Regions from separate parts of the Microbulbifer sp. SE14 genome, predicted to be linked through region 3. Evidence: predicted binding sites of a transcription regulator. Region 3 holds the regulator's gene; each other region holds the start of a gene.
What was found. The regulator sigma-54, encoded in region 3, starts transcription at its own class of promoters, with help from an activator protein. The targets are predictions, from matches to a motif close to TGGCACANNNNTTGCNNT.

Region 1: glnL (nitrogen regulation protein NR(II)) is a predicted target of sigma-54. The motif match lies at 2,887-2,904, and genes of this name have one in related genera.
Region 2: AC6R19_RS17420 (CmpA/NrtA family ABC transporter substrate-binding protein) is a predicted target of sigma-54. The motif match lies at 1,908-1,925, and genes of this name have one in related genera.

Annotation. Positions count from the first base shown of each region.
Region 1 is NZ_JCBAJA010000030.1:4,690-14,834, reverse strand. It holds gene thiI (tRNA uracil 4-sulfurtransferase ThiI) at 1-132, opposite strand, end outside; gene glnA (glutamate--ammonia ligase) at 439-1,845, shown strand; gene AC6R19_RS18215 (DUF4124 domain-containing protein) at 1,987-2,643, shown strand; gene glnL (nitrogen regulation protein NR(II)) at 2,992-4,056, shown strand; gene ntrC (nitrogen regulation protein NR(I)) at 4,109-5,521, shown strand; gene AC6R19_RS18200 (VOC family protein) at 5,827-6,192, shown strand; gene AC6R19_RS18195 (peroxiredoxin family protein) at 6,790-7,308, opposite strand; gene AC6R19_RS18190 (tetratricopeptide repeat-containing sulfotransferase family protein) at 7,402-8,982, opposite strand; gene AC6R19_RS18185 (TonB-dependent receptor) at 9,101-10,145, opposite strand, start outside.
Region 2 is NZ_JCBAJA010000027.1:26,971-37,115, reverse strand. It holds gene AC6R19_RS17425 (OmpP1/FadL family transporter) at 162-1,535, shown strand; gene AC6R19_RS17420 (CmpA/NrtA family ABC transporter substrate-binding protein) at 2,153-3,535, shown strand; gene AC6R19_RS17415 (ABC transporter permease) at 3,754-4,749, shown strand; gene AC6R19_RS17410 (ABC transporter ATP-binding protein) at 4,788-5,648, shown strand; gene AC6R19_RS17405 (alginate export family protein) at 5,902-7,116, shown strand; gene AC6R19_RS17400 (type IV pili methyl-accepting chemotaxis transducer N-terminal domain-containing protein) at 7,300-8,085, shown strand; gene AC6R19_RS17395 (M2 family metallopeptidase) at 8,274-10,145, opposite strand, start outside.
Region 3 is NZ_JCBAJA010000022.1:4,139-14,283, forward strand. It holds gene AC6R19_RS15235 (KpsF/GutQ family sugar-phosphate isomerase) at 1-345, shown strand, start outside; gene AC6R19_RS15240 (KdsC family phosphatase) at 527-1,066, shown strand; gene lptC (LPS export ABC transporter periplasmic protein LptC) at 1,066-1,632, shown strand; gene lptA (lipopolysaccharide transport periplasmic protein LptA) at 1,619-2,170, shown strand; gene lptB (LPS export ABC transporter ATP-binding protein) at 2,290-3,015, shown strand; gene AC6R19_RS15260 (RNA polymerase factor sigma-54) at 3,269-4,720, shown strand; gene hpf (ribosome hibernation-promoting factor, HPF/YfiA family) at 5,047-5,337, shown strand; gene ptsN (PTS IIA-like nitrogen regulatory protein PtsN) at 5,341-5,802, shown strand; gene rapZ (RNase adapter RapZ) at 5,911-6,816, shown strand; gene AC6R19_RS15280 (HPr family phosphocarrier protein) at 6,849-7,118, shown strand; gene mgtE (magnesium transporter) at 7,276-8,643, shown strand; gene yjgA (ribosome biogenesis factor YjgA) at 8,743-9,258, shown strand; gene AC6R19_RS15295 (hypothetical protein) at 9,381-10,145, opposite strand, start outside.

The DNA.
Region 1 (10,145 bases), on a different contig from region 3:
GCGCACCTGGATGCGGTCGTCCAGCTGCCGCAGCAGGCGCTGCAGGTTTTCCTTGAGCTGGCGCGACATGCGCTTGCGCACCGGGTTGCTCTTGATGGTGATCTCGGGGAAGAACTTGACGACAAAGTGCATGGGAATCCGTGGTGTACCGCCTGTGGATGGAAGGTGCGGCATTATAAACTAGCTGGCGAAAAGTTGGTCATGCACACCATTGGTGCGCAGCTGCCAGTATGCGCGCCAAACTGGTGCATGCGGATGTGGCCGGGCGGACACTTTACCTCTATTCTGGCCCCTGTCCGCCCCGCGCACGCCGCAAACGCAGCCCCAACGCCACTGCCCCAATTTGGCACACTCCTTGCTTTGTTTCACGCCAGGTAGAGAGTTGAAGCCACAGAAGGGCTTTGCGACAAATTACTTTTCAAGACCTGGAGGATTCCAATGTCAGCTAAAACGCTCGGTTTGATCAAAGAGAGTGAAGCCAAGTGGGTAGACCTGCGCTTCACCGACACCAAGGGTAAAGAACAGCACGTGTCCATTCCGGCGAAGGAAGTTGACAGCGAGTTCTTCGAAGAGGGCAAGATGTTCGACGGCTCCTCCATCGCCGGCTGGAAGGGCATCAACGAGTCCGACATGATCCTGATGCCGGACGACGACACGGCCTTCCTGGACCCCTTCACCGACGAGAGCACCGTGATCATCCGCTGCAACATCGTCGACCCGATCACCGGCCAGGGCTACGAGCGCGACCCGCGCTCCATCGCGCTGCGCGCCGAGGAATACCTGAAGTCCACCGGCCTGGGTGACACCGCCCTGTTTGGCCCGGAGCCCGAGTTCTTCGTCTTCGACGACATCACCTGGGGCGCGGAAATGGGCGGTGCCTTCTACAAGATCAACTCCGAAGAGGCGGCCTGGTCCTCCGGCGCCACCTACGCCGAGGGCAACATCGGCCACCGCCCGGGCGTGAAGGGCGGCTACTTCCCGGTTCCGCCGGTCGACTCCCTGCACGACATCCGCGCCGCCATGTGCACCGCCATGGAGCAGATGGGCCTGCATGTGGAAGTGCACCACCACGAAGTTGGCACCGCCGGCCAGTGTGAAATCGGCGTCGGCGCCAACACCCTGACCAAGAAAGCGGACGAGGTGCAGATCCTCAAGTACGCAGTGCACAACGTGGCCCACGCCTACGGCAAGACCGCGACCTTCATGCCCAAGCCGCTGGTGGGCGACAACGGTTCCGGCATGCACGTACACCAGTCCTTCAGCAAGGACGGCGTCAACCAGTTCGCCGGCGACGCCTATGCCGGCCTGTCCGAGACCGCGCTGTTCTACATCGGCGGTATCATCAAGCACGCCCGCGCCCTGAACGCCATCTGTAACGCCTCCACCAACTCCTACAAGCGTCTGGTGCCGGGCTTCGAGGCGCCGGTGATCCTGGCCTACTCCGCGCGCAACCGCTCCGCGTCCATCCGCATTCCGTTCGTGCCGAGCCCGAAGGGCAAGCGCATCGAGACCCGCTTCCCGGATCCGACTGCCAACCCCTACCTGGCCTTCGCCGCCCTGCTGATGGCCGGCCTCGACGGCGTCAAGAACAAGATCCACCCCGGCGACGCCGCCGACAAGGACCTGTACGACCTGCCGCCGGAAGAGCTGGCCGAGTACCCGACCGTCGCCTCCAGCCTGGAAATGGCCCTGGATGCACTGGATCAGGACCGCGCCTTCCTGACCGAGGGCGGCGTATTCACCGACGACGCCATCGATGCCTACATCGACCTGAAGCGCGCCGAGGTGGAGCGCCTGCAGATGACCACTCACCCGGTCGAGTTCGATATGTACTACTCGGTGTAAGTCTCACAACTTCACACTGTTGCAAAAAGCCCGCACCGCCCTGGTGCGGGCTTTTTTTTTGCAGGTACACTAGCCTTTAATTAACCGGGACCCGGGATTCCCCCCCCAGTAGGAGCGGCCGTTGGCCGCGATCGAGGACCGATGAAAGGACACAAACTGCTACTGGCACTGCTGCTCGCTGCCCCCCTGGCCACCCTGGCCGGCGGCGACGGCACCGACGACCTGCCCGCAGGCAACGCCATCTACAAATCCGTGGGTCCGGGCGGCCGTGTCGTCTTCAGCGACAAGCCGCTGCCGGGGGAAAAGGCGGAGAAGGTCGACCTGGGCCCCACCAATGTGCAGCCCATCGCCCTGCCGCGCCCCCTGCCCATCCGCAAGCTGTCGCCGAAAGACCGGCGGGACCAGGAGGACGAATACACCGGCCCGATCAATTTCGCCATTGTCAGCCCCCAGGACGGCGCCACCATCCCCCCTGGCCAGCGCTTTATCGTGCTGCAGGTGGCAGTGGACCCGGTGCCGCGCACCGGCTACCGGTTCTTCGCCGTGGTGGACGGCCAGCCCTGGGCCGGGAGCTCCTCCGGCACCAGCCTGGATATCTCCGCCCTGGAGCGCGGCTCCCACAGCGTGCAGGCGGTGCTCACCGACCCGGGCGGCAATGTGCTGGCCCGGTCCCAGGCCGTCACCATTTACGTGCATCGCCCCGGTGGCACAGTGCCGGACAACCCGGCGGGCCAGGCGCAGCAGGCGCCCAAGGCCCCGGTGGCCCCCGGGCTGCCGAAGGCGCAGCCCAACAACTGATCCGCTTCCCACGGGACCGGGCTGCGCCGGGTCCCGTCCATCGTATCTGCCCTCTCCCGGACGTCCACGCTGGCGTTTTTTTAATCAATGCACAATAATGGTGCATCTCCGGGAGGGCGATCCGCAGTGTGTCCCCACTCGCATCACAGGGCGCGCCACGACAGGCCCCGCGGCCTGGTTTCGCCCCCCGACGGGTCAGTGCCGGCCACCCGAAAGCGCCGTCGGTACCCGCATGCGCCATTTTGGTTTGCTTCTTGCACTGACAGAAAACAACGGCCTATTGACGACGTTTGGCGGGGTGCGGACCGCGGGTCCGCGCCGCGCCCCGATTGAACCGGAAACGACTGCATGCTCAACGACCGCCAGTTGCGCCAGCTGCTGGACAGCCTGACCTCCGCGGTGCTGGTGCTGGATGACAGCCTGCTGCTCTGCTACCTCAACTCTGCCGCCGAGGACCTGCTCGCCGCGTCCAGCGCGCGGGTCAGCGGCCTGCCGCTGGAGGAGGTGGTGCGCGAGTCGCAGGCCGCCGAGCAGGCCATGCGCAGCGCCCTGGCCAGCGGCGAGAAGTACACGGTGCGCCGCGCCAGCTGGCGGCTGCACAACCTGGAGACACGCACCGTCGACTACTCGGTGAGCCCGGTGCCGGAACTGGGCCTGCTGCTGCTCGAGGTGCAGTCCATGGACCGGCTGCTACGCATCGCCCGCGAGGATGCGCTGATCAGCGCCCAGGAGACCACCCGCAACCTGGTGCGCGGCATGGCCCACGAGGTGAAGAACCCCCTCGGCGGCATCCGCGGCGCGGCGCAGCTGCTGCAGCGGGAGCTGCCGGACGAGGAGCTGTCGGAGTACACCCAGATCATCATCGACGAGGCGGACCGGCTGCGGAACCTGGTCGACCGCCTGCTGGGCCCGCGCAAACCGGTGCAGCTGAAACCCACCAATGTGCACGAGATACTCGAGCGGGTGGCGCAACTGATCGATGCCGAGTGCGACGGCGAACTGAAAATCCGCCGCGACTACGACCCGTCGATCCCGGACATCCCCGGCGACAGCGAGCAGCTGATCCAGGCGCTGCTGAATATCGCCCGCAATGCCATGCAGGCCCTGGACGAGAGCATCGGCCTGGCGGCCGGCGAAATAGTTTTGCGCACGCGCATCCAGCGCCAGTTCACCATAGGCCGGCGCCACTGCCCGCTGGTGTGCCGTATAGAAATCGAGGACAACGGCCCGGGCATTCCCGAGGACATCCGCGAGCGCATCTTCTACCCGATGATCTCCGGGCGCGCCGAGGGCTCGGGCCTGGGCCTGTCGATCTCGCAGAACATCATCAATCAGCACCGCGGCCTGATCAAATGCGACAGCCGCCCCGGGCAGAGCGTCTTCCAGATCTACCTGCCCTTAGCTGGCGAATAGAGAGCCAGCGAATGATGAGCCAACGAATAACTGATTTAGCGGAAGTGTGAGTATGAGCAATCGCGTTTGGATAATTGACGACGACCGATCGATCCGCTGGGTACTGGAGCGCGCCCTGGCCCGGGCCGGCATCGAGACCAAGTGCTTTGAGAACGGCGACCGCGCCCTGGACGACTTCTACAGCGACTCGCCGGACGTGGTGATCAGCGATATCCGCATGCCCGGTTCGGACGGCTTCAAGCTGCTGCAGCGCTTCCAGGCGGAGAGGCCCGCGCTGCCGATCATCATCATGACCGCCCACTCGGACCTGGATAGCGCCGTGGCCGCCTACCAGGGCGGCGCCTTCGAATACCTGCCCAAGCCCTTCGACGTGGACGAGGCGGTGGCCGTCACCCGCCGCGCCCTGGCCCACGCCAGCGAGCAACTGCACGACAGCCGGATCGAACTGGAGAATGCCGGGGGGCGCAGGGAGATCATCGGCGAGGCGCCGGCGATGCAGGAGGTGTTCCGCGCCATCGGCCGCCTGTCCCACTCCAACATCACCGTGCTGATCAACGGCGAGTCCGGCACCGGCAAGGAGCTGGTGGCCCAGGCGCTGCACAACCACAGCCCGCGCAAGAACCAGCCCTTTATCGCCCTGAACATGGCCGCAATCCCCAGGGACCTGATGGAATCGGAACTCTTCGGCCACGAGAAGGGCGCCTTCACCGGCGCCAGCTCCCAGCGCGCCGGCCGCTTCGAACAGGCCGACGGCGGCACCCTCTTCCTGGACGAGATCGGCGATATGCCGGCGGAGACCCAGACGCGCCTGCTGCGGGTTCTCGCCGACGGCGAGTTCTATCGCGTCGGCGGCCACACGCCGGTCAAGGTGGACGTGCGCATTATCGCCGCCACGCATCAGGACCTGGAAAGGTTGGTGGAGCAGCACAAGTTTCGCGAGGACCTGTTCCACCGCCTGAACGTGATCCGCATCCATATCCCGCGCCTGGCCGACCGCCGCGAGGACATACCGCGGCTGGTGCGCCACTTCTTCAACGCCGCCGCCAAGGACCTGGGGGTGGAGCCGAAAATCCTCACCAGCGAAACCGAGAAATACCTCGCCGGCCTCGACTGGCCCGGCAATGTGCGCCAACTGGAAAATACCTGCCGCTGGATCACCGTGATGGCCTCCGGCCGCGAAGTGCATGTCGAGGACCTGCCCCAGGAACTGCAGCAGCAGGCCGCTGCCGGCGACACCCCGCAGGACTGGCAAAAGGCCCTGCGCCTCTGGGCCGACCAGGCCCTGGCCACCGGCCGCCGCGAAATCCTCGGCGAGGCGGTGCCGGCCTTCGAGCGCGCGCTGATCGAGATTGCCCTCAAGCACACCGCCGGTAGGAAGCGCGATGCGGCCGAGCTGCTCGGCTGGGGGCGCAATACGCTGACGCGCAAGCTCAAGGAACTGGGCATCAACGGCGATGCGGACTAAGCGCCGGACAGCAACACCGGCACGGCTGACATGGAAAGGAATGAGGTTAAAAAGTACTGCTTGTCTCTTGCCGGTGCTCGGGAAGACCCAAAGGGAGGTCCAGCGAATATCCTTGCCTATAAAGCCGGGGACAAGAATGCCTACTTCAAAACCGGCGCTCCGGGGCAGTGGCGTTTCAGTGTCAGGGGCAGTCCCGAAAGGTTTGTGGAGCTTACAGACCAGGATGGTATAAAGCCGATACATGCACAGGTCTCACTGGATAACGTTATCCGGAACCCCTTTTCATAAACTTGTCGAGGCCCGATATGTTCGATCATATAAATCTTCCGGTTTCAAACTATTCAGAGAGCAAGCGTTTCTACGAGACTGTGTTGGCGCCTCTCGGTCATACCCTGATCATGGAGCACCCGATATCCGGCGGCGGCTTTGGCTCCTCCGGCAAACCGGGCTTCTGGATAAAGGAAGGCAGACCGATAGCTGCAATTCACGTCGCCTTCGCCGCTAAAGACCGGGCATCGGTAGATGAATTCTACGCAACCGCCATTGCTGCGGGCGCACAGTGCAATGGCACGCCCGGCTTACGGCCGGAGTATCACCCGGCGTACTATGGTGCCTTTGTATTGGACCCGGATGGGAACAACGTAGAAGCCGTGTGTCACTTTCCCGAGTAATAGTGAGTGTGGCATCAGAGAGCGAAATGTCGCCTGGCGAAGCCGTACCAGGGAATGGACAAGGTGGCCCCGTCGGCACACGCCGGGTACAACTATGGTACGGTCCCGGGTTTGAGGCCGAGCGCGACGAGGGATGGAGCTTCACGATGGAGGGTCTCGGGGTCAAGTCCTGCATTTCCAGCCTTGAAGTCACTGGAGTGCACAGCTTTTCCGATCGGAAAAGGTGGACGAGGGTCGACCTGGCGACTGGGGAGCGCCCCGAGGGTGAAATGGAGTCGACTGGCGCACTCGACCGGGACCCGGTTTCACCCGGCGATGTGGCGGAGGAGCACTTCGGCTTTACAAAGACTTTCGGAGGAGTGCAACGGCACCGGCTGCCGGATCAATGCGCAGCGGCTGACGGTGGAAGTGCCGCTCAACAGCGACGAATACAAACCGCGAGTGCAGTAGGCGATCGCCGCGCTCCCTCCCTTGAGGCTCTGGCGCAATCGAGCAATCTCAAAGCGGCAATCGTCACTCCGCCGGCCAGTTGCTCACATGGACACCACCAAGCTGCACTTGGTGTCCTTAACATTTCGGTGCCGCATAGCGCAGGCGTCAGCTTTTCCGCGCAACTCCCAGCTCATCCAGCGTCCGCGCGATGTCCTCGGCGCTGGTGGCCGGGTGGATCTCCTTGTCTATCTTGAGAATGCGTCCGTCTTTACCGATATAGATGGTGATGCGGCGCGCTATGTTCATCACCGGCATCAGTACATCGTAGGCCTTGGCCACCTCGCCCTCGGGGTCGCTGAGCAGCGGGAAATCGGCTTCCTGCGCCGCGGCAAATTTTGTACTTACCTCCACCTCGTCGGTGCTCGCCATAAAGTAGGCGACATTGTACTCGCGGATCAGGTGACCGTTTTCGGCCAGGGATTTGCATTCTATGGTGCAGCCCTTGGTAAAGGCCTTCGGGTACCAGGCGATGACCACGGCCTGTTTGTCCTTGAAGTCGGACAGCGAGTAGGTTTTTCCGTCTGAGGCCTGCAGGGTGAAGTCGGGTGCTGGCTGGCCGGGTTCCAGTGCCAGGGTCGGCAGGGCGACAACTGAGGTGAGCAGAAAAGCGATTAGGCGTTTCATTGTGCAATCCGTTCCTGTTTTTGCATATGGTGGGTGCGGCTATGCTAACCGGCGCGGTGACAGGAGGCCACTGCGGGAGCGCGGGCGCCGCCATTACGCCACCGCAATACCCTCAGCCTGCAGCCGTTGCCGCAGCGGCGCGAGGGCGTCGGCGAGTTGGCGCCAGCGGCCCACAGAGCGGCTGTGCATCGGTTGGCGCACCTGGGCGGCGCTGGCGGTGGCTGCGGCGCCGGATGCGCGATGGAAGTCGAGACAGACGGGCTCGAAGGGCAGCCCCAGCCTGTCGAGCAACAGCCGGGTCTGTTGCTCCTGGCCGGTCACCAGGCGATCGTAGTCCACCTCGATCAGTCTTTCCCCCAGCAGCGAGCGCCAGTGCGCCATCAGCCGATGATAAGCCGCATAGTAATCACCCAGTTCCTCCAGTGTGTAGGAAAAAGGGTAGGCGTCCGCGAACAGTTGCTTGAACATGGCGAAGCAGCTGTCCATCGGATTGCGGTGCACATGCACAATGCGCGCCTGCGGGAAGGCTTTGGCCAGCAACGGCAGGTAGAGGAAATTATTCGGGAGCTTGTCGGTAAAGTAGGGACTGCCATCGCGCAGATAGGCGATTTCCTGTCGATACAATTCTGCGGCCCGGCGCAGATCCAGTGTGGCCGCCTGCGCCGCGATATCTGCCCTGAACAGCCCCGCCGCGCGGATGTTGGCGAGCCGCTTGATGGCCATTGGCCACTGCGCAAGCTCGCCCAGGGACTGGACTTGGCTGTGGCTGGACACTATGCGCTCCAACAGGGTGCTGCCGGATCGGGGCAGGCCGAGGATAAACACCGGCTCGCCCTGCCGGTCGCCGGAGCACTCCGGTGTGTCGCTGAACCAGCGCTGATCGAAGCGCTCGATCAGCGTACTGAACAGTGCCTGGTCGTCCTCGATCCGGTAGCGAATGCTCTCGCGTTGCAGCCTGCTCCCGTCCCGGTAGTGGGCCCAGGCCCTGTCCCACTGCGCCAGGTCTTCATACTCCTTACCCAATGCATAGTGAAGATACACTCTGGTCCCGACACCGACATTTTCCCCGGCCAGTAGGGCCTCCATGGCCTGGCAGTGTTCGCGATTTACGGCCCGGCGCGCTTTGGCGAGCTGCCAGTGGCTGCGGCCGTGCGCCGGGGCGAGCTGGAGGGCGCGTTCGAGGTTGTGCACCGCCTCCGCGTCCCTGCCGGCAAACAGCTGTATAGCTGCGGCGTTGGAGAGGATGGCGATATCCGCGGGTGCCAGTTCCGCGGCGCGGCGGATCAGAGGCTCGGCTTTTTCCTGCTTGCCGATATGGCTGAACACGGTCGCCAGGAGGTCCAGCAGTTTGGCATTCTCCCGCGCCGGCTCGATACAACGGTCCGCCTCCCGTTCCGCGTCCGCGTGGCGGCCGGCCTGCACCAGACAGCGCGCTTTCTGGATGCGGGCATCGAAACGGTTTGCATCGATTTCCAGTGCGGTCTCGAATGCGCGCAGGGCCACACCGATCTTGCCGCCTTCAGCGGCGGCGAGCCCGAGAACGAGATGGGCATCGGCTTGCCGCGGATCCCTTTTAAGAATGTCGATACACAGCGCGGTGGCGGTACGCCAGTCTTTGTGTGCTACCGCCGCACGCACTTTTTCGAGCTGCTCTTTGGGGTCCGGCTGAATCATGGCTACCTGCTAATGACGGCCTGTGTGTGGCTTCATAAGAATCGGGGCACATTATAGAGCCCGGAAATAAAAAAAGCGGGGCAAGGCCCCGCCAAACAATTGTGTGAGAGGAATGGATTCAAAACTCGTAGGAAACACTCAGTCCGAGCGTGCGCGGCTGGCCCACATAGTAGAACTGGCCGCGCTCGCCGTAGCGTTTCTCACTGCGGACGCCTGAGAAGTAGTACTCGTTGGTGATGTTGTCGGCGAACAGCGACGCGCGCCACTGGTCCAGGCGGTAGTCGGCGGACAGGTTGGCCACCACGTAGGAGTCCAGTGTCTCGTTGTCGAAGTTGTCGCCAATGCTGTTCAGGCGGGTCTGCACGTCGTCCTTGTAGTAGGCGTTGCCGCGCAGGGTCAGTTCACCGGTGGGCACTTCGATCGCATAGTCGAACGCCACATTGGCCTGCAGGTTGGGTACGCCCGGGAAACTGTCGCCGTCGAAGCCGTCGATTTCCGGTGCATCGCCCTTCAGCGCGTGGTCGTAGTAGGTGACCCAGCCGCTCAGGGTCAGGTTGTCGGAAACCGCCGCCTGGGTGGACAGCTCCAGGCCGGTGATCTCACCGCGACTGGCGTTCTTGGTGATGTTGATCGCGGCCTCCTGGGATTTGGTCGGAACCTGCAGGTCGCTCCAGTCGATTATGAATACGGCGCCGTTGAAGATCACCGCGCCCTGGGCCAGGGTAGTGTGCCAGCCCAGTTCATAGTTGACGGCTGAGTCCGAAGTGAAGGTCTGTTCGCTGTCGAGCAGCTGTGGGCCGGCATTGGCGCCGCCGCGGCGGAAGCCTTCGGCTACAGTCGCATAGAGCATCACGCCGTCGGTGAAATCGTACGCCGCGTTCAGCTTGAATACGGTATCGTCAATTTTCCCCGAGCCTGAGCGACAGTCGGGTTCAATGGCGGGGAGCTCCCAGTATGCGTATACGGGAATGATGTTGCAGTCATAATCGAAGGTTTCTTCCTGCTCGAAATAACGAGCGCCCACAGTCAACTGCAGCTGGTCGTTGGCGTGGAAGGTGGTCTCACCGTAGACCGCGCGCTCCTCGAAAGTACTGTCGGCATAGCGCCAGTACTCGAGTTCACCGTAACCGGTGTCGATGCCGGCCCAGTCCTGGTAGCCGGGG
Region 2 (10,145 bases), on a different contig from region 3:
CGCCCGTTTCCACTGTTGGACAAGTTTGGCGCTGCTAGACTTGCCGGCAGGGAATTAATTGCGATAACCAAAGGCTTTTGAAAAAGTCTTTCCGCCATGCATCAGTTTTTGTCCAATCCTGTTTGTGGCTTTCCGTTAACAGCAATATAGAGTGGGATCTCATGAAAAAGACAATTCTGCGTCGCGCCCTCCTGGCTGCCGCAATCAGCACCGCGTCCAGCGGCGCGATGGCCGCCGGCTTCTTCCTGAACGAAACCAGTACCTCCGGCCTCGGCCGCGCCTTTGCGGCGGAGAACACCATCGGCGACAACGCCGCCATACTGGCGCGCAACCCGGCCGGTTCCGCACTGTTCAACAGCATCAGCATTTCCGGCGGCGTGACCTACGTCAATCCGGAAATCGACGCGGCGGGCGACGTCACCTACTTCAGTCCCATTACCGGCCAGCCCATTGCCACCTTCCCAAACCAGGAGGCCAACGACTACGCCACCTCCGCATGGGTGCCCAACGCCTACCTGGCGGTGCCCATCGACGACTGCTGGTCCTTCGGCCTGGCCATGTACACCAACTATGGCCTGGAAACCGACTTCGACAGCGACTGGCTGGTGACCTCCATCGCCGACAAGACTGAGCTGCTGACCGTCAATATCGCTCCCTCGGTGGCCTACGACTTCAACGACCAGTTCAGCATCGGCCTCGCCGTCAACTTCCTTTATGCCGACGCCACCCTGAAAACCAAGATCCCGTCCAACTTCCCGCTGGACCCGTCACTTTCCAACACCTCGATTCTGGATTACGACGACGCAGATGACTGGGACGTGAGCTGGAGCATCGGCGCCCTGTGGAATATTACCGACCGCACCCGCTTCGGCATCTCCTACCACGCGGAGCTGGATCCCGAGTTGGAAGGCGATGTCAATTCCGACATACTGCCCACGGCGTTGATCCCGACATTGCCGCCTTTCCGCAACGCCGAAGGCAACGTGACCCTGGATCTGCCGGATACCGTCGAGTTGGGCCTGTATCACCGCTTCAACGAGAACTGGGGCCTGGCCCTGGGCGCCCTGTGGACTGACTGGGACGACTTCGTGCGCCTCGAGGCCTTCGTCCCGGAAGGTGGAGCACCCTTCGACCCGCTGCTGTTCAAGGAAGAGAACTTCGAGAGCGGCTGGCGCTACAGCATCGCCGGTGAATACTACCCCTGCGAAGAGGTCACCTGGCGCATCGGCTACGCCTACGACGAGGGCGCAGCGCGCGATGGACTCAACACGACTGATGCGACCGCCAACGCACTCGGACTGCCGATCACCTGGCGCACCCTGTCCATTCCGGATACCGATCGCAACTGGGTGACTTTCGGCGGCACCTACAAGTTTGACGAGCACCTGACCATCGACGGCGGCTTCGCCTACCTCTGGGGCGACGACGAAAAAATCCAGGAATTCACCCCTATCCCCGTTCCCACCTATTTCGATGGCGGAACCACCAATATCGAAGCCTGGCTGGCCGGTGTGTCCCTGAACTATACCTTCTGATCGGCATAGCCATCCCAGCCGAAGGGCCGGACAGTGATGTCCGGCCCTTTCTGTTTCCGCGCCCTGGGCCGGGACAGCTGCACCACAATAGAGCCCGGATAGCGAAACGATGACTCGACTCCCGCACCAAAAAACCGCCCGGCAGTTGAACCTGCACTAAAAGATCCCCCTCCCTGGTGTCCCACCTGCGTTTCAAGAAAACAGGCGCTCGCGATTCCCGCCGGTCTGTGACTCTGGCCAGGCGCGAACCCAAGCGCTCATGAGACACCACCAAAACCCCAATAAATACATTGGCTTAGCCGACGCCTGCTATTGAGCACCTCGCTGAAAAGGGCCCCCTCCCGCTCCCCCAAAAAATCCACCCGGAGAAATTGGCACACTCCATGCAATGCAGAAATTGCAAGGCGCATATCAGTCAACCGGACCAACAACAAAGACAGTGAATCGGTGACTGCAGAAGTTTCCCGCCGCCCTTGACGACAAAAATTAGGGCCAGTCGATCCATCCGGCTGGTAATGAGCAGAGGCGCTCATCGACTCCTGTCCCAGGCAGACGGTCGAAGAGCGCCTTTTTTGTGTGCGCAATTTTTACAGGCCATCAACTGGGGAGGCTTTCACATGAAATGGATACGGGTTTTCAGGCGCGCGGCGCTGATGCTGGGACTGGCCGGCATCGTGGGACTGCATTCGACACAGGCGATATCGGCGGAACTGGGCTATCCGGAAAAGGAAGAGCTGACCTTCGGCTTTATCAAGCTCACCGATATGGCCCCGATCGCCATCGCCTACGAGAAGGGATTTTTTGAAGACGAGGGCCTCTACGTCACCATAGAGGCGCAGGCCAACTGGAAGGTGCTGCTGGACGGCGTGATCGACGGCCGCCTCGACGGCGCCCATATGCTGGCTGGCCAGCCCATCGCCGCCACCATGGGCTTCGGCACCCGGGCGGATATCATCACGCCTTTCTCCATGGACCTGAACGGCAACGGCATCACCGTCTCCAACGAGATCTGGGAACAGATGAAGCCGAATATTCCCAAGATGGAAAACGGCCTGCCGGTGCACCCGATCAAGGCGGATGCGCTCAAGCCGGTGGTGGAGAAATACAGGGCGGACGGCAAGCCGTTCAATATGGGCATGGTGTTCCCCGTGTCCACCCACAACTACGAGCTGCGCTACTGGCTGGCCGCCGGCGGCATACATCCCGGCTACTACGCGCCGCACAAGGGGGATATTTCCGGGCAGATAGACGCGGAAGCCCTGCTCTCGGTAACGCCGCCGCCGCAGATGCCCGCCACCCTCGAGGCCGGCACCATCTACGGCTACTGTGTGGGCGAACCCTGGAACCAGCAGGCAGTGTTCAAGGGTATCGGCGTACCGGTGGTGACCGACTACGAGATCTGGAAAGACAACCCGGAAAAAGTCTTCGGTATCACCAAAGCCTTCGCGGAGAAGTATCCCAATACCACCGTCCGCATCACCCGCGCCCTGATCCGCGCCGCCATGTGGCTGGACGAGAACGACAATGCCAACCGCCCGGAAGCGGTGAAAATACTCTCCCGGTCCAACTACGTGGGCGCCGACTACGAGGTGATCGCCAACAGCATGACCGGCACCTTCGAGTACGAGAAAGGCGACAAGCGCGCAGTGCCGGACTTCAACGTCTTCTTCCGCTACCACGCCACCTACCCCTACTACTCGGACGCCATCTGGTACCTGACCCAGATGCGCCGCTGGGGACAGATACCCGAAGACAGGAGCGACGACTGGTACAAGGAACTGGCGTCTAAGGTGTACCGCCCGGATATCTACGCGGCCGCGGCAAAATCCCTGATCAAGGACAAGCTGGCCAGCGCCGACCAGTTCCCGGACTTCGACAGCGAAGACGGCTTCCGCGAACCGCAGACCCATTTTATCGACGGCATCGTCTACAACGGCCACAAGCCCAACGATTATATCGACAAGTTTCCGATCGGCCTCAAGTCCGGACAGCAGCTCTAACGATCCGGTAACTACTCACCCATCGGAGGCCGAACAGAACGGTAAACGTGATGCGAAGGCCCTGATGTCGGGGGCCGTCCGGGAAATGTTTGCCGACGAGGCTTTTTCCCGGACGGCCACCGGCAGCAGGGCCGCCCATGCCCCGGTTCAGTACTCGCAGGGGTGAGTAGTTACTGATCCCGACCATTTGAATTGAACAGAAACGTGAGGTGAGGACCATGACATCGACCACCCTGACTGAATGCAAGCCGGTCGCCTGGAAGCTGTCGCTGTTCGACGGCAAGCTGTTTGGCAGTGCCATCAAGACCCTGGCCGTCCCGCTTGCCGGCATCCTGGTATTCCTGATGCTGTGGTCTGTCACCGCACAGAATATCGACACCTCCCTGGGCAAGTTTCCCGGCCCTGCCGCCGTGTGGGAGCAGTTCGACGCCCTCTATCAGGAGCATCGGCGTTCGCGGGAAAAGGAGGTGGCCTTCTACGAGCGCCAGCGGGAACGCAATGCCAGGCGTGTGGCGGAGGACCCCGGCTACCAGCCGAAGATCCGCGACTACACCGGCAAGGAAACCTTTATCGACCAGATACTCACCAGCCTGATCACCGTGATGAGCGGCTTCCTGCTGGCCGCGGTTATCGCCATTCCCCTGGGCATCGCCACCGGCCTCTCCCGCACACTCAACAGCGCCATCAATCCGGTGGTGCAGATCTTCAAGCCGGTATCGCCGCTGGCCTGGCTGCCGCTGGTCACCATGGTGGTGAGCGCCCTCTATACATCGACGGATCCGCTGGTGGCCAAGTCGTTCCTCAATTCAATGTTCACCGTCACCCTCTGCTGCCTGTGGCCGATGATCATCAACACCGCCGTCGGCGTGGCCGGCATCGACGGCGACCTGGTCAATGTCAGCAAGGTACTGCGACTGTCGGCACTCAGGCATGTGCACAAGATCATTCTGCCCGCCTCTGTGCCGATGATTTTCACCGGCATGCGCCTGTCCCTGGGCGTGGCCTGGATGGTGCTGATCGCCGCGGAAATGCTGGCGCAGAACCCGGGGCTGGGTAAATTCGTCTGGGATGAATTCCAGAACGGCAGCTCCGACTCCCTGGCCCGCATCATGGCCGCGGTCCTGGTGATCGGCCTGATCGGCTTCCTGCTCGACCGCGCGATGCTGCAACTGCAGAAGCTGGTTTCCTGGGACAGGAACAGCGTGACCCACTAACAACTGGAGACGGCCATGAGCGAATACAGGAGACAGCCATGAGCGTATTACTGGATATCAGCCATATCGATATGGAGTTCCCGACTCCCAAGGGATCATTTACCGCGCTACGCGATGTGAAACTGCAGATCAAAAAGGGCGAATTCGTCTCGCTGATCGGCCACTCCGGCTGCGGCAAATCCACGGTGCTGAATGTGGTCGCCGGCCTCTACCGGGCCACCCGCGGCGGCGTGATACTGAGTGGCAGGGAGGTCACGGAGCCGGGCCCGGAGCGGGCGGTGGTATTCCAGAACCACTCGCTGCTGCCCTGGCTCACCGCCTACGAAAACGTGGAACTGGCGGTAAAGCAGGTATTCGGCAAAACGAAAACCAGGGGTGAAATACGCGAGTGGATTGAACACAACCTGCAACTGGTCCATATGGGCCATGCGATGCACAAGCGCCCCGCGGAAATTTCCGGCGGCATGAAGCAGCGAGTGGGCATAGCCCGCGCCCTGGCCATGCAGCCGAAGGTACTGCTGATGGACGAACCCTTCGGTGCACTGGATGCACTGACCCGCGCCCACATGCAGGACTCGCTGATGGAAATCCAGGCGGAGCTGAACAACACCGTGATCATGATCACCCACGATGTGGACGAGGCGGTGCTACTCTCCGACCGCATAGTGATGATGACCAACGGCCCGGCGGCGACCATCGGTGAAATCCTCGACATCTACCTCGAGCGGCCGCGCAATCGACTGGAGCTGGCCGGCGACCCGCACTACAACCAGTACCGGGCCAGGGTGCTCAAGTTCCTGCACGAAAGGCACGGTAAGCGGGAATCACTGCCTGCAAAATCCGTCGAGAAAAACGAGGAGATACCCGAGGAAAAGCCCGTGGAGCAGCACGCGGCCTGATTTTTCACAATAACGTGTTCGATTTTGGCACACATGAAATCGGTAATAACGTAACTACTCTCCGGGACTTGGAAAGAATACCGGGCTCCAATGCGAAGGCCCTGATGTCGGGGGCCATTTGGGAAATATTTGCCGATGAGGCTTTTTCCCAAATGGCCACCGACAGCAGGGCCGCCCAGACCCCGGCTTAGTACCACAGGGATGCGTAGTTATCTACAAATTTAACAACCTACAGACCTTTTGGGGATAAACCATGAAACAAGCAACTCTCTCACCGCAGCAGCGGTTACTGGCCCTGGCGATAGCCGCCCTTGCCGGCACTCCCGCCTTCGCCGCCGACACGGCTGAATCCGCAGAGACCTCTGCCGCAACGCTCGGTGAGGCCCTCGGCCAGGGCGAGGTGACCCTGGGCCTGCGCGCGCGCAGCGAACAGGTGGATGTGGACGGCGCCGATTCGGTGGACCTGACCAGCCTGAAAACCCGCCTGACCTACCAATCCGGTGTCTACGAGGGCTTCAGTGCGCTGATCGAAATGGACGATGTCACCCACCTGACCGATTTTGAGGGCGGCGTGGCGGACCCGGAGGACACCGAGGTCAACCAGGCGCTGCTGGCCTACAAGTTCGGCGACACCACCCTGAAATACGGCCGCCAGCGCATACTGCTGGACAACCAGCGCTTCGTCGGCGGTGTCGGATTCCGCCAGAACGAGCAGACCTACGACGGCTTCAGCATCACCGACAACAGCCTCGCCGACACCACCCTGTTCCTCGCCCATATCGGCAACGTCAACCGCATCTTCGGCGAGAACAGCCCCCTCGGCGACCACAAGAACAATACCTACCTGTTGAACGCCAAGTACAGCGGCATCGAGGCCGGCGCCCTGTCCGCCTATGCCTACCTGATCGACAATGAGACGCTACCGGCCTTTTCCACCGTCACCTACGGCCTGCGCTTTGCCGGCAAAACCGGTGCCACCGACTATGCGCTGGAATACGCCACCCAGTCCGCCGCCGCCGACAACCCGGCCAGCTACGACGCAGATTATCTGCTCGCCGAGGGCGGCTACAAGTTTGGTCCCCTGACGGTTAAGGCGGGCTACGAACTGCTGGGCTCGGACGGCGCCGACGGCCAGTTCATTACCCCGCTGGCGACACTGCACAAATTCCAGGGCTGGAACGACCAGTTCCTCGGCGGCGGCACCGGCGGTATCCCCGGTGGTATCGAAGATATTTACGCATCGATAGGCACCTCGCTGGCCGGGGTCAAGATTTCACTCAACTACCACCAGTTGAATTCCGACGACTCCGGTGTTTCCGCTATGGACAAGCTCGGCAGCGAGTACGGCTTCGTGTTGGGCGGGAAACTCGGCTTCGCCGATTTGAGCCTGAAGTACAGCAGCTATACGGCTGATGAATTCAGCGTGGATACCGACAAGCTCTGGATTACCGCCCAGGCGCAGTTCTGACCCAAGCGATTTATAACCGTAGGGTGCCCGCGACAGAAAATTGCTCCTGTATTTTCTGCACTTCCGCCATCCATGGCGGCCGCACACCGGACACAGTCCGAAATTGCGGCAACACCAAATCGGTGCGCACGGCGCACCCTACGCCTAACCCAATTTCCTCTGGATTGTTCAAGGAAGGAGACAATGAGAGTTTTCCTGGCACTTTTCCTGTTTCTATTCTGTGCAGACACCCTCGCCTTCAGCATGGGCGATGCGATCAATATCGCCGGGCGCCAGCGCATGCTGTCCCAGCGCATTACACAGGCCTATATCCTGCATGGCATACAACCGGACGCGGAACGTCACCGGCAGGTGTTCGAGCGCTGTCTACGGGAATTTGCCCACAACCTGGATCAGCTGGTCGCCTTTGAAGAGGCGGCCCCAATACGGGGCGAGCTGCAAAAAGTGCAGCGCGAATGGCAGGCCTTTGCGGAAGTGGCACGCCAGCCTGTCAGCAAGCGGACCGCCGCAGCGCTGTTCACGCACAGCAATACCCTGCTGCCCGCCGCCCACGCCTATGTGATGCGCCTGCAACAGCTCGCCGACCACAGCAGCGCGGAGCTGGTCAACGTCTCCGGCCGCCAGCGCATGCTCTCCCAGCGCATCGCCAAGAATTTTGTCGCGCAGTTCTGGGGCGTAGCCGGCGAAGAGGGCACGAAACGGCTCTATGAAGACCTGGCGGAATTCGAGCATATGCTGGACTTTCTGCTGCAGAGCCCGCTGAACACGCCGGAGATCACCCGCAACCTGCTCAAGACCCAGGGGTACCTGAGCTATGCCAGCCGCGGCTTCGACGGGGAGATGCAGATTTCCGAAGAGCGCCAGATCCACGTGATCACCGGCACCACGGACATGATGTTGCGCAATATGGATGTGATTACCGGGCAGTATGCGGAGTTGCTGAATTCGGTGCAGTTGGCTTCCCGTTAAATAAAAAAGGCCGGGAAAAACTGCCCGGCCTTTTCGTTATTCCGCAAGTATCCGTAGGAGCCTGCTTGCAGGCGAATGGATCGGGCCCCGTCCTTTTTCGCCTGCAAGCAGGCTCCTACATCCATGTGCAGATATTGAGCCCCACAGATGCCATCCATGGCCGGTCGCCGGGCAGGGAGCTTCGCTCGCTAAGCGCCCGGCTCGGCCCAACCACACTGCCGGTCTTTGTTCTGCTCTTCCAGATACACCATCAGCGGCTGGAAATAATCGATTATCGCCGAGGCATCCAGCTCGCGCTGGCCGGTCAGGGCTTCCATCGCGTCCGGCCAGGGCTTGCTGGCGCCCATGGCGAGCATATCGCGCAGCTTCTTGCCGGCTGCATCGTTCTTGTAGATGGAGCAGCGGTGCAGCGGGCCCGTCTCGCCGGCGGCCTCGCAGAGGGCGCGGTGGAACTGGAACTGCTGTATGCGGGCGAGGAAGTAGCGCGCGTAGGGCGTGTTGCCGGGGATATGGTACTTGGCACCCGGGTCGAAATTGGCCTCGGTGCGCTCCACCGGCGCCTGGATACCCTGGTAGTCCTCGCGCAGTTTCCACCAGGCCTTGTTGTAATCGCCCGGCTGCACCTCGCCGTTGAACACCTGCCAGCGCCACTTGTCCACCATCAGGCCGAAGGGCAGGAAGGCGATCTTGTCCAGGGCCTGCTGCATCAGGTAGCCGATATCCTTGCTCTCGTCCGGCACCTCGTCCATCAGGCCGATTTCCTTCAGGTACTTGGGCGTGATGGACAGCGCGATGGTATCGCCCACCGCCTCGTGGAAGCCGTCGTTGGCCCCCTCCTTGTACAGGAACGGCTGGTCCTTGTAGATGCGCTGGTAGAAGTTGTGGCCCAGCTCGTGGTGGATGGTGACGAAGTCCTCACCGGTCTTCTGGATACACATCTTGATGCGGATATCGTCCTGGCCGTCCATGTTCCAGGCGCTCGCGTGGCAGACCACATCCCGGTCGCGGGGCTGGGTGAACATGGAGCGCTCCCAGAAGGTCTCCGGCAACGGCTTGAAGCCGAGCGAGGTGAAGAACTTCTCGCCCACCTCAACCATGTCCTTTTCGCTCATGCCGGACTCGACCACCAGCTCGGTCAGGTCGTAGGGGGCCTGCATGTCCTCGTCCTTGACCAGGTCGTAGACATTGCCCCACTCCTGGGCCCACATATTGCCGAGGAGGTGCGCGGGAATCTTGCCCTGGGGCGGCACCACGTCGTCGCCGTAGTGCTCGTTCAGCCTGGCGCGCACATGGCAGTGCAGCGCCTCATAGAGCGGCTTGACCTTGTTCCACTGGGCATCCATGTCCGCGGCGAAGGCGTCCGGCTCCATATCGTACTTGGAGCGCCAGAAGACGCTCAGGTTGTCGTAACCCAGCTCCCGGGCGCCGGCGTTGCCTATCTCCACCTGGCGCTCATACAGCGGCTTCATCGGCGGCGAGACCTTGCGCCAGCCCACCCACAGCTCCTTGAGCAGTTCCGGATCGCGGCTCTCGGCCATGATGCGGCCCATCTCGGTCAGGGTGTAGCACTTCTCCTCACCCTCCTCCTCGCGGCAGTATTTGCCGGAGCCATACATGCCCTGCATCTTGGAACCTATCTGCGCCAACTCGGCGGTCAGCTCCGGATCCCTGGGCGCCGGGAACACCAGCCCCTGCTTGAGCATGGTCAGTTGGCGGCGGGTATCCGGGTCCAGCTCCAGGTCGTTGAACCTGGCTGCCTCGGTGGCCAGCTCCACCGCCAGGGCGGTATAGCGCTCGGAAGCCAGGGCCTCGACGTACTGGGAGTCCACGTTGATGTAGGTGGAGGCCAGCCAACTGGCGTGGCTCACTTCCTCGGCCATCTCCTCCAGGCGCGACTGGGCTTCCTGCAGGAAGGCCTTGGCATCCTCGGCGGTCGGCTGCTTGGTTTCGGCGGTGCTGGTGACCTCGGCGGCCGTTGTCGGCTGGCTCGGCTTCTGCTCGGCCTGCCTGCCGTCGCATCCGGCAAACGCCACGGCGGCGGTAATGGCTAGGGCAATCTT
Region 3 (10,145 bases):
CTGCCGCAGGTCTTCCCGGAGACACTGCTGTCCAAGGCCCTGCTGGAAATGACCAGCAAGGGCTTCGGCATGACCACCGTGGTCGATCACAAGGGCACGCTGCTCGGCGTATTCACCGACGGCGACCTGCGCCGGGTGATCGACCACAAGGTGGAACTGGACAAGGCCACCATGGACGAAGTCATGAGCCGCAGGCCCAAGACCGTCTCCTCGGAAACCCTGGCCGCAGAGGCGCTGCGCATCATGGAAGACTACAAGATCACCGCCCTGGTGGTGGAGGACGAGGCGCACCACCCGGTCGGCGTCCTGCATATGCACGATATACTGCGTGCCGGGGTGATTTGATTCGGGACTCGGGACTCGGGACTCGGGACTCGGGACTCGGGACTCGGGACTCGAAAAGAATACCGAAACTTGATGCGAAGGCGCTGATGCCGGTGGCCGTCCGGGAAATGTTTGCCGATGAGGCTTTTTCCCGGACGGCCACCGGCAGCAGCGCCGCCCCAGAATCCATAAAGGACAATCCGTGACCACAGAAGAAAAACTCAACGAAGCCCTGAAAAAAGTCCGCTGGCTGGCACTGGACGTGGACGGCGTGCTGACCGACGGCCGGCTCAGCTTCGACAACAACGGCAACGAGCTCAAGAGCTTCAACACCCTGGACGGCCACGGCATCAAGATGCTGCAGAAATCCGGTGTGCGCGTCGCCATCATCACCGGCCGGCGCAGCGCCGTGGTGGAGCGCCGCGCCCACGAGCTGGGGGTCAGCAAACTGACCCAGGGCCGCGAGGACAAGTTCGCCGCCCTCGAGGAACTGTTCGCCGACGAACCCTGCCGCCTCGAGGATATCGCCTATGTGGGTGACGACTACCCGGACCTGCTGGTGATGACCCGCATCGGCTGCCCCATCTCCGTCCCCAACGCCGCACCGCCGGTGCGCGAGCGCGCCCTGTGGGTCACCCAGGCCCGCGGCGGCGAGGGCGCGGTGCGCGAGGTCTGCGACCGCATCATGCAGGCCCAGGGCACCTTCGACGCCGCCCTGGCCCCCTACCTCGGAGAAGCCTGATGCGCACCTGGCTGCCCCTGGTCATCGTCGTACTGCTGATCAGCGCCGGGCTCTGGTTCGCCGAGAGCCCGCCGCAGCAACTGCTCGGCAAGAGACCCACACCGCAGCAGAAGCAGAAAGCCGCAGACCTGGTGATCCACGACGCCAAGACCCGCCACTTCAACGAGGAGGGCACCCTCGCCTACCGCGTGGACGCCGAGAAGATCACCTTCTTCCAGTTCGAGCGCCGCGACCGCGCCGACCTCACCGAACCGCGCATACTCTTCTACCAGGAGCGCGAACCCAAATGGCGCACCGAGTCCAGGAGAGGCGTCGCCCACAACAACGGGGAGCGGGTGGTACTGAGCGGCGACGTGAAGATCAACGAATTGCCTGAGCCCGGCGGCGTAAGACTGGACACCCAGGCCATCACCATCAAGCCGCGCGAGGAATACGCCGAGACGGACAAAGTTGTTACCATTACCGCCGGCCCCAACGTCACTACGGGCAAGGGCCTGCGCGCCTTCCTGAAAGAAGACCGGGTGGAAATCCTCTCCGACGTAAAGAGCAGCTATGAAACCAAATAACCCCTGCCGCCTGCGGCCCATCGCCGCCATCGCGATGCTGGTGCTGGGCGCCCAGGCCCTGGCACTGCCGCAGGACCGCGAACAGCCGATCAAGGTACAGGCCAAGAAACTGGAGGCCAACCGCGGCAAGAACCTGTCTGTCTACAGCGGCAATGTGGTCATCACCCAGGGCTCCCTGCAGATCCGCGCCGACCGCGTCGAGGTGCACGGCAACGCCGCCGGCGAAATCAGCCACGTGATCGCCACCGGCAAGCCGGCGCACTTCCAGCAGCAGGTGCAGCAGAGCCAGAACCCGGTCAAGGCCCGGGCGCAGCGTATCGAATTCACCGTCAGCTCCGACGAACTGCACCTGACCGGCGACGCCCACGTGGACCGGGACGGCAACACCCTGACCGCCGAGAAGATCGACTACGACCTGAAAAGCGAGCAGCTACAGGCCCAGGGCCAGTCCGGCGACGGCCGCGTGGAGATGATCTGGAAGCCGGAGAAAAAACAGGAAAATGGCCAGCAGGCCGAAGAGACACAGCAGAACCAGTAGCTCGACTCACTTATCGGGACTCGGGACTCGGGACTCGGGACTCGGGAAAGAATAACTCCGCCCAAGGCCTTGATTTATCGCCATTCGAGTCGGGACTCGAAGCAAATTCGGAACACACTATGCCAACGCTGAAAGCGTTACACCTCGCCAAACAGTACAAGAAGAGAAAAGTGGTCCAGGACGTCTCCGTCAGCGTGACCAGCGGCCAGGTGGTCGGCCTGCTCGGCCCCAACGGCGCCGGCAAGACTACCTGTTTCTACATGATCGCCGGCCTGGTCCAGGCGGATGCCGGCCAGGTGCTGATCGACGACGAGGACATTACCCACCTGTCCATGCACGGGCGCGCGCGCAAGGGCATCGGCTACCTGCCCCAGGAGGCCTCGGTGTTCCGCCGCCTGTCTGTGCGCGACAACATCCTCGCCATCCTCGAAACCCGCAGGGAACTGTCCCGCGCCGAACGGCTGCAGCAGGTGCAGGAACTGCTGAAGGAATTCAACATCACCCATATCGAGAACAGCCTCGGCATGGCCCTGTCCGGCGGCGAGCGGCGCCGTGTGGAGATAGCCCGCGCCCTGGCCACGGACCCGGACTTCGTCCTGCTGGACGAACCCTTCGCCGGCGTGGATCCGATCTCGGTCAACGACATCAAGCAGATCATCCGCCACCTGCGCGATCGCGGCATCGGCGTGCTGATCACCGACCACAATGTGCGCGAGACCCTGGATATCTGCGAAACCGCCTATATCGTCAGCGAGGGCCATATCATCGCCGCCGGCACCCCGGCGGAAGTGCTCGCCAACCAGCAGGTGCGCGAAGTCTACTTGGGACACGAGTTCACCATTTAATGCGGAATAGCATCAACCCATAGTGCCGCAAAAACCACCTAATATCGCTAGCTCACGCCTCCCAGGCCCAAGCGCGGCCGGACCACTGTCCGCCTGAGGAGATCCAGACCGCGCATTCATCATTCCGCATTTCGCATTCCGCATTCAAAACCGGCACAGTTATTGCTTGTAATCCACCGAACAGAGGGTTAGTCTGCGGCGTCTTGGATTTTTAGATGATTCATCCGCCGCACAGGTCTGCAGTCCCTCAAATATGAAGCAGTCTCTCCAGTTAAAGCTCGGCACCCAGCTGACCATGACGCCCCAGCTGCAACAGGCTATTCGCCTGCTGCAATTGTCGACGCTGGACTTGCAACAGGAGGTACAGTCGGCGCTGGACAGCAATCCGCTGCTGGAGGTGGACGGCGAGGATCACTCTCACCCTGACAGCACCGAGGAGCAGTCGCCGGAGCGCTCCGCCTCCGATGACTCCTCGGTCAACGGCAGCGACCAGGGTACCGAAAGTGATTGGAGCCACGATATCCCCGACGAACTGCCGGTGGACACCCGCTGGGACGATATCTACAGCGGCGGTAGCTACAGTGGCGGCGACGGGGACGAACTCGCCCTGGAGCAGCGCAACTCCGCCCCGGACAGTCTGCAGGACCATCTGCTGTGGCAGCTCAACCTGACCACCCTTTCCGCGCAGGACAAGTTGATCGGTGAGAACCTGATCGACGGCATAGCCCCGAGCGGCCTCCTGGAAACGCCCCTGGGCGACATAGCCGCGACGCTGGAAGCGGAGGAGGACGAAGTCCTCGCGGTACTCAAGACCATCCAGCAGTTCGAGCCCGCCGGCTGCGGCGCCCGCGACCTGCGCGAATGCCTGCTGCTGCAGCTGCGCCAGCTGCCGGTCGGCACCCCCTGGCTGGAGCAGGCGCTGTTGGTAGTGGACCGCCACCTGGACCTGCTCGGCAAGCGCGACTTCCGCAGCCTCAGCCGCAGAACCCGCCTCAACGAGGCGCAGCTGGGCGAGGTGGTGCGCCTGATCCAGACCCTGACCCCTTACCCCGGCGAGGCCTTCGGCGGCGAGGAGCCGCAGTATGTGGTGCCAGACATCATCGTCAGCCGCCGGGAGCAGCGCTGGCTGGTGGAACTGAACCCGGAAACCACTCCCCGGCTGCGCATCAATGGCGACTACGCAGCCCTGATCCGGCGCGCCGACAACTCCAGCGATAACAATTTCCTGCGCGATCACCTGCAGGAGGCACGCTGGTTCCTGAAAAGCCTGCAGAGCCGCAACGAAACCCTGCTCAAGGTGGCCTCCAGCATCGTCGAGAAGCAGCAGGGCTTCTTCGAGCTGGGCCCCGAGGCGATGAAGCCCATGGTGCTGGCGGATATCGCCGAAACCATCGGCATGCACGAATCCACCATCTCCCGCGTCACCACCCAGAAGTACATGCTCACCCCGCGCGGGGTCTTCGAACTCAAATACTTCTTCTCCAGCCACGTCAGCACCGACTCCGGCGAGGACGCCTCCTCCACCGCCATCCGCGCGATGATCCGCAAACTGATCGACGCCGAGCAACCCCGCAAGCCGCTGTCCGACAACAAGATCACTCAGGAACTGGACAAGCAGGGCATCCAGGTGGCCCGGCGCACCGTGGCCAAGTACCGGGAGTCCATGGGCATCCCCTCCTCCAGCGAGCGCAAGCGGCTGGTTTAGGTCGGGGCTCGGGAAAAGAATGCCGAAGCCCGACACGAAGACCCAGCTGCCGGGGGCCATCCGGGAAATGTTTGCCGATGAGGCTTTTTCCCGGCCGACCACTCGCTTACGGAGCAATCACCACGGATGGGAATGGCATCCCTAGCGCCAGAATTCTGACTAACCAAGAACGGCCAGTCACAAACTGCAAGGCGCCCCAAGCCACCCCGGCGGCGACCAACGTCCAAACTTTGAGTGTATCCTTCCAATCTGGCGAACTTCCTAGTAGGGTTGCGGCCCTAACGGGAGGGGCGCCGCCAAGCGATGCTCTCAATAAGGAGAAATCCATGCAGATCAACATCAGTGGTCACCACGTAGATCTCACTCCGCCCCTGCGCGATTACTGTGAAAGCAAACTGGAAAAGCTCTCCCGACACTACGACAACATTACCAATGCACACGTAATCCTGTCCGTGGACAAACTGATCCAGAAGGCCGAAGCCAGGGTGCACATGAACGGGCACGATCTCTGTGCCGGCTCTGAAGACAGAGACATGTACGCGGCCATTGACGCCCTGGCCGACAAGCTGGATCGCCAACTCAGGAAACACAAAGAGAAGTTGCAGAACCACCGCTGAACTATGACATTGGAAGCATTACTCTCTCCCCGCCTGAGCCTCTGCCATCTGGCGGGGAGCAGCAAAAAGAAGTTGCTGCTCAACATTGCCCAGGCCATTGCCGAACAGTATCCACAACACGATGCCGATACCATCTTCAACCAACTGATCGCCCGCGAGCGCCTCGGCTCCACCGGTATCGGCGACGGCGTGGCCATTCCGCACTGCCGACTGCCGGGCTGTGAGCGCCCCATCGGCGTGCTCTGCACCACCGAGCCTGCGGTTGACTTCGACGCCGTCGACCGCCAGCCGGTGGATCTGCTGTTCGCCCTGCTGGTGCCGGAGGACTCCGAACAGGAGCATCTGGACACCCTGGCGGAAATCGCCGCCCTGTTCAGCGACAGCCGGGTCAGGGAAAAGCTCCGCCAGGCCGAGAGCGGGGACGAACTCTACGCGCTGGCCATCGACAGCGCCGCCGCTGCATAATCTGCACCAGATCAGCGAGTTACACCGACTGAACCGACCCGAGGCTTCACACGGGTGACTTGCAGCTGTCAGAACATAAAGCGCTGAAGTGAAGAAAGGATCTCCCCTATGCGCCTGGTGATCATCAGTGGCCGCTCCGGCTCCGGTAAGAGTTCCGCCCTGCAGTTGCTGGAGGACGTCGGCTTCAACTGTATCGACAACCTGCCGGCCAGCCTGCTGCCGGAACTGGTCCGGCGCGTGCGCGAGCAGCCGCCGATCGGCAACTCCCAACCGCAAAGCGCCCTGGGCTCCCAACCCGCCCTGAGCAGCCCCCGCCTGGCCCTGGGTATAGACGCGCGCAACCTGTGGCAGGACGTGCAGCAGGCGCCGCGGGTGATCGAGGGGTTGCGTGAGAGCGGCGTGCAGTGCGATGTCATCTACCTGGACGCGCGCTCGCCGGTGCTGGTGCAGCGCTTTAGCGAAACCCGCCGCAAGCACCCCCTCTCCGACAACCGCACCCACCTGCTCGAGGCACTGAACCGGGAAAAGGAACTGCTGGCACCGCTGGCGGCCATAGCCGACCTGGTGATAGACACCAGCAGCCTCACCCTGCACCAGCTGCGCGACCTGGTGAAGACCCGCGTGGTGGGCGAGGAGTCACCGGGGATGGCGATACTCTTCCAGTCCTTCGGCTTCAAGCACGGCGTGCCGGTGGACGCGGACCTGGTGTTCGACCTGCGCTGCCTGCCCAACCCCTACTGGGTCGCGGAGCTGCGCCACAAGACCGGCCTGGACCCGGAGGTGGTGGAATACCTGCGCACCCACCCGGAGACCGACGACATGGAGCGGGATATCATCCGTTTCCTCGAGCGCTGGCTGCCCTCCTACCAGCAGAGCAACCGCAGCTATACCTGCGTGTCCGTCGGCTGCACCGGCGGCCGCCACCGCTCCGTGTATATGGTGGAACAGCTGGCCAGGACCTTCGCCGGCCAGTTCGACAATGTGCAGATCCGCCACCGCGAACAACAGAAATAACCCCCTGAGCCAGCCGGAAAACCGACCCGCCCATGCAGAAGAGCCGCCTCCAGATAGTCAACAAACTCGGCCTCCACGCCCGCGCCGCGAGCAAACTGGCGCAGACCTGCGCGCGTTTCTCCGCGGACGTGAAAGTGCATTGCGACGGCAAGTGCGTGGACGGCAAGAGTGTGATGGCATTGATGCTGCTCGCCGCCGGCAAGGGTACCGAACTGGAAGTGGAGGTGAGTGGCCGCGACGAGGAAGCCGCGCTGGACGCCATCAGCGAGCTGGTGGCGGATCGCTTCGGCGAGGCGGAGTGAGGGTTAATGCGGAATGCGGACGCAGCTACCTTCGAGCACAATCGATTTCGATTCACCCCGGTAGTATGATCGCGGGCAACGATCGTCCCGCCAACTGACAAGCCGGATCCCGTATTCATCATTCCGCATTCATCATTCCGCATTAAGAGACCCCTCAGTGCCCAGCCAACCCCCAGCCGAAATCAAGTTCCGCGCGCAGAGCCAGCTGGGTGAGTTGTTTGCCGCACTCGACGGCGGTACCGGGCGCGAGGTGCGGCGCATGCTGAGCACCCTGACACCGCAGAGCATCGCCCAACTGCTGGAGAGCTCGCCACCGCACATCCGCCAGGTGCTATGGAAACTGATCGACAAGGAAGTCGAGGGCGAGGTACTGCAGGAACTCACCGACGACGTGCGCAGCCAGATACTCGCCACCATGGACACAGAGGAAATGGTGGCGGTGATGGAGGGGCTCGACGCCGACGACGTCGCCGACATACTCCAGGACCTGCCCGAGCGGGTGATGGGCGAGGTCCTCTCCGCGATGAGCGAGACGGACCGGCAGCGGGTGGAGGGCGTCCTCGCCTACGACGAGGAGACCGCCGGTGGGCTGATGGACACGGACACCATCTCCGTGCGCCCCAACCTGACCCTCGACGTGGTGCTGCGCTACCTGCGCCGTCACGAACAGCTGCCGGAATCCACCGACAGCCTCTTCGTGGTCAATCGCAAGGGCCAGTACATAGGACTGCTGCCGCTGTCCAAACTGCTGACCACGGATCCCTCGGTCACGGTGCGCGAAGTGGTGAACACCGACGTGGAACCGATTCCGGCGGATATGCCCGACACCGAGGTGGCGCGGCTGTTCGAGAAATACGACTGGATCACCGCGCCGGTGGTGGACGAGAACAACCGCCTGGTGGGCCGCATCACCATCGACGACGTGGTGGACGTGATCCGCGAGGACGCCGACCACTCGCTGATGAGCCTGGCCGGCCTGGACGAGGAAGAGGACACCTTCGCGCCAGTAAGACGCACCGCCCGCCGCCGCGCCCTGTGGCTGGGTATCAACCTGCTCACCGCGCTGCTGGCCTCCTGGGTGATCAGCCTCTTTCAGGGCACTCTGGACAAGGTGGTGGCACTGGCGGTGCTGATGCCGATCGTCGCCAGCATGGGCGGCGTGGCCGGCAGCCAGACGCTGACGGTGGTGATCCGCGGCATGGCCCTGGGACAGATAGGCCGCAGCAACCTGAGCTGGCTGCTGTCCCGCGAGCTGGGATCCGGCGTCCTGAACGCACTGCTCTGGTCCCTGGTGATGGGACTGATCGCCGCCGGCTGGTTCGGCGACAACCGCATAGCACTGATTATTGTCGCCGCCATGGTGATCAACCTGGTCACCGCCGCCCTGGCCGGCGCCATACTGCCGGTGGCCCTGCGGGCGATGCGCATAGACCCGGCCCTGGCCGGCGGCGTGGCCCTGACCACCGTCACCGACGTGGTGGGCTTTATGTCCTTTCTGGGCCTGGCCACCTGGTATTTTGGTTAGTATTGATTGATGACAAATCGGCAGGACGCCGATTTGAACAACCGAAGGTTACCCGAAGGGGGAGGTACAGGGATGTACTTCATTAATGCGGAATGACGAATGGACGAATTTGACGATTTCGAAGAAGAGCTGCCGAAGAGCAAGACCAAGGTCAAACAGGAGATGCACCAGCTGCAGGAGCTGGGCCGGCAGCTGACCGAACTGTCCAGGGCACAGCTGGCGGAAGTCCCGCTGGACGCGGATCTGCGCGAGGCGATAGACACACTGCACCGCATCAAGTCCAACGAGGCGCGCCGGCGCCAGTTGCAGTATATCGGCAAGTTGATGCGCAGCGCCGACAGCGATGCCATCGAGGAGGTTCTGAACAGATTCAAGGAGCGCGACCAGCAGCACCTGCGCTTCGACAAGATGGCCGAGGAGTGGCGCAAACGGCTATTGGGGGAAGGCAATGACGCACAGAGCGACTTCTTCGACCGCTACCCGGGAGCCGACCACCAACAGCTGCGCCAGCTGGTACGCGAGGCCAACAGGGAAATAAAGAACAACAAGCCGCCGACCAACCAGCGCAAGCTGTTCCGCTATCTGCGCGATTTCTTTATGCAGGAATCCCAATAAACTGCCGCTGCCGGGGGAAACCTGGAACCCCATCTGTAGGGGCGAACCTTGTGTTCGCCCTTGTCCGGCGTGGCACTCTGGTTCGCCCCCAGGACTGCGGCGCATACGACGACCAGCGCCAGTCAGTCAGCAGTGGTCTCCGCCTGCCACTGGAACAGGTTCATCTCGATAAAGAAGAAGGCCACCAGCCACAGGAAAGCGTCCCAGAAATCCAGGAAGCTGCCGCTGACGCCCCAGTAAATCGCACACAGGAACAGGGTGAAATAGAGAATGCCCTTCACCCACTGCGAATAGCGCATGATGCGGTCGGAGAGTTGGTGACGCAGCTGCAACCACACCTCGAAGGCCAGGATGCCGACCACCAGCAGCCAGGCACTGGCGTTGATCACGTCGGTCCAGGCCAGCAATTCGATCTCACCCCAGGTGGCGGCACTGCCGAGAATCTGCACATCGGCCAGGCGCAATAGCTGCGCGTCTCCCAGTGCGATGCAGCTTTCGGCCGTCAGCGGCACATAGTCATCCTGCCCCACCACCAGCTGCCAGCCCCCCTGCCCCGCCAGCCCACAGGCGGACTGTGCCACCGGAGCCAGATCGGTCAGGTAGACCATCTCCGCGATATAGCCGTAGCAGGAGTAGACGATAAACAGGTAACAGAAGGCGGAGATGGCGTTCAGCGACCACTTGACCCAGCCGCGGATCACCCGGTCGTCCAGCGCGAAGGTCTCCAGTTCGAACACCAGCAGCAACAGCACCCAGGCCAGGGTATCGATGGAGTCGTTGTAGGCCTCGATCACCCTGCCCAGTTGCAGGCCGTCGGCAAAGACGGCGCCGGCGGCGGCGTGGTTTTCCACGAAGAAGGCGTAGACGTTGTAGGCGAGCAACAGGTA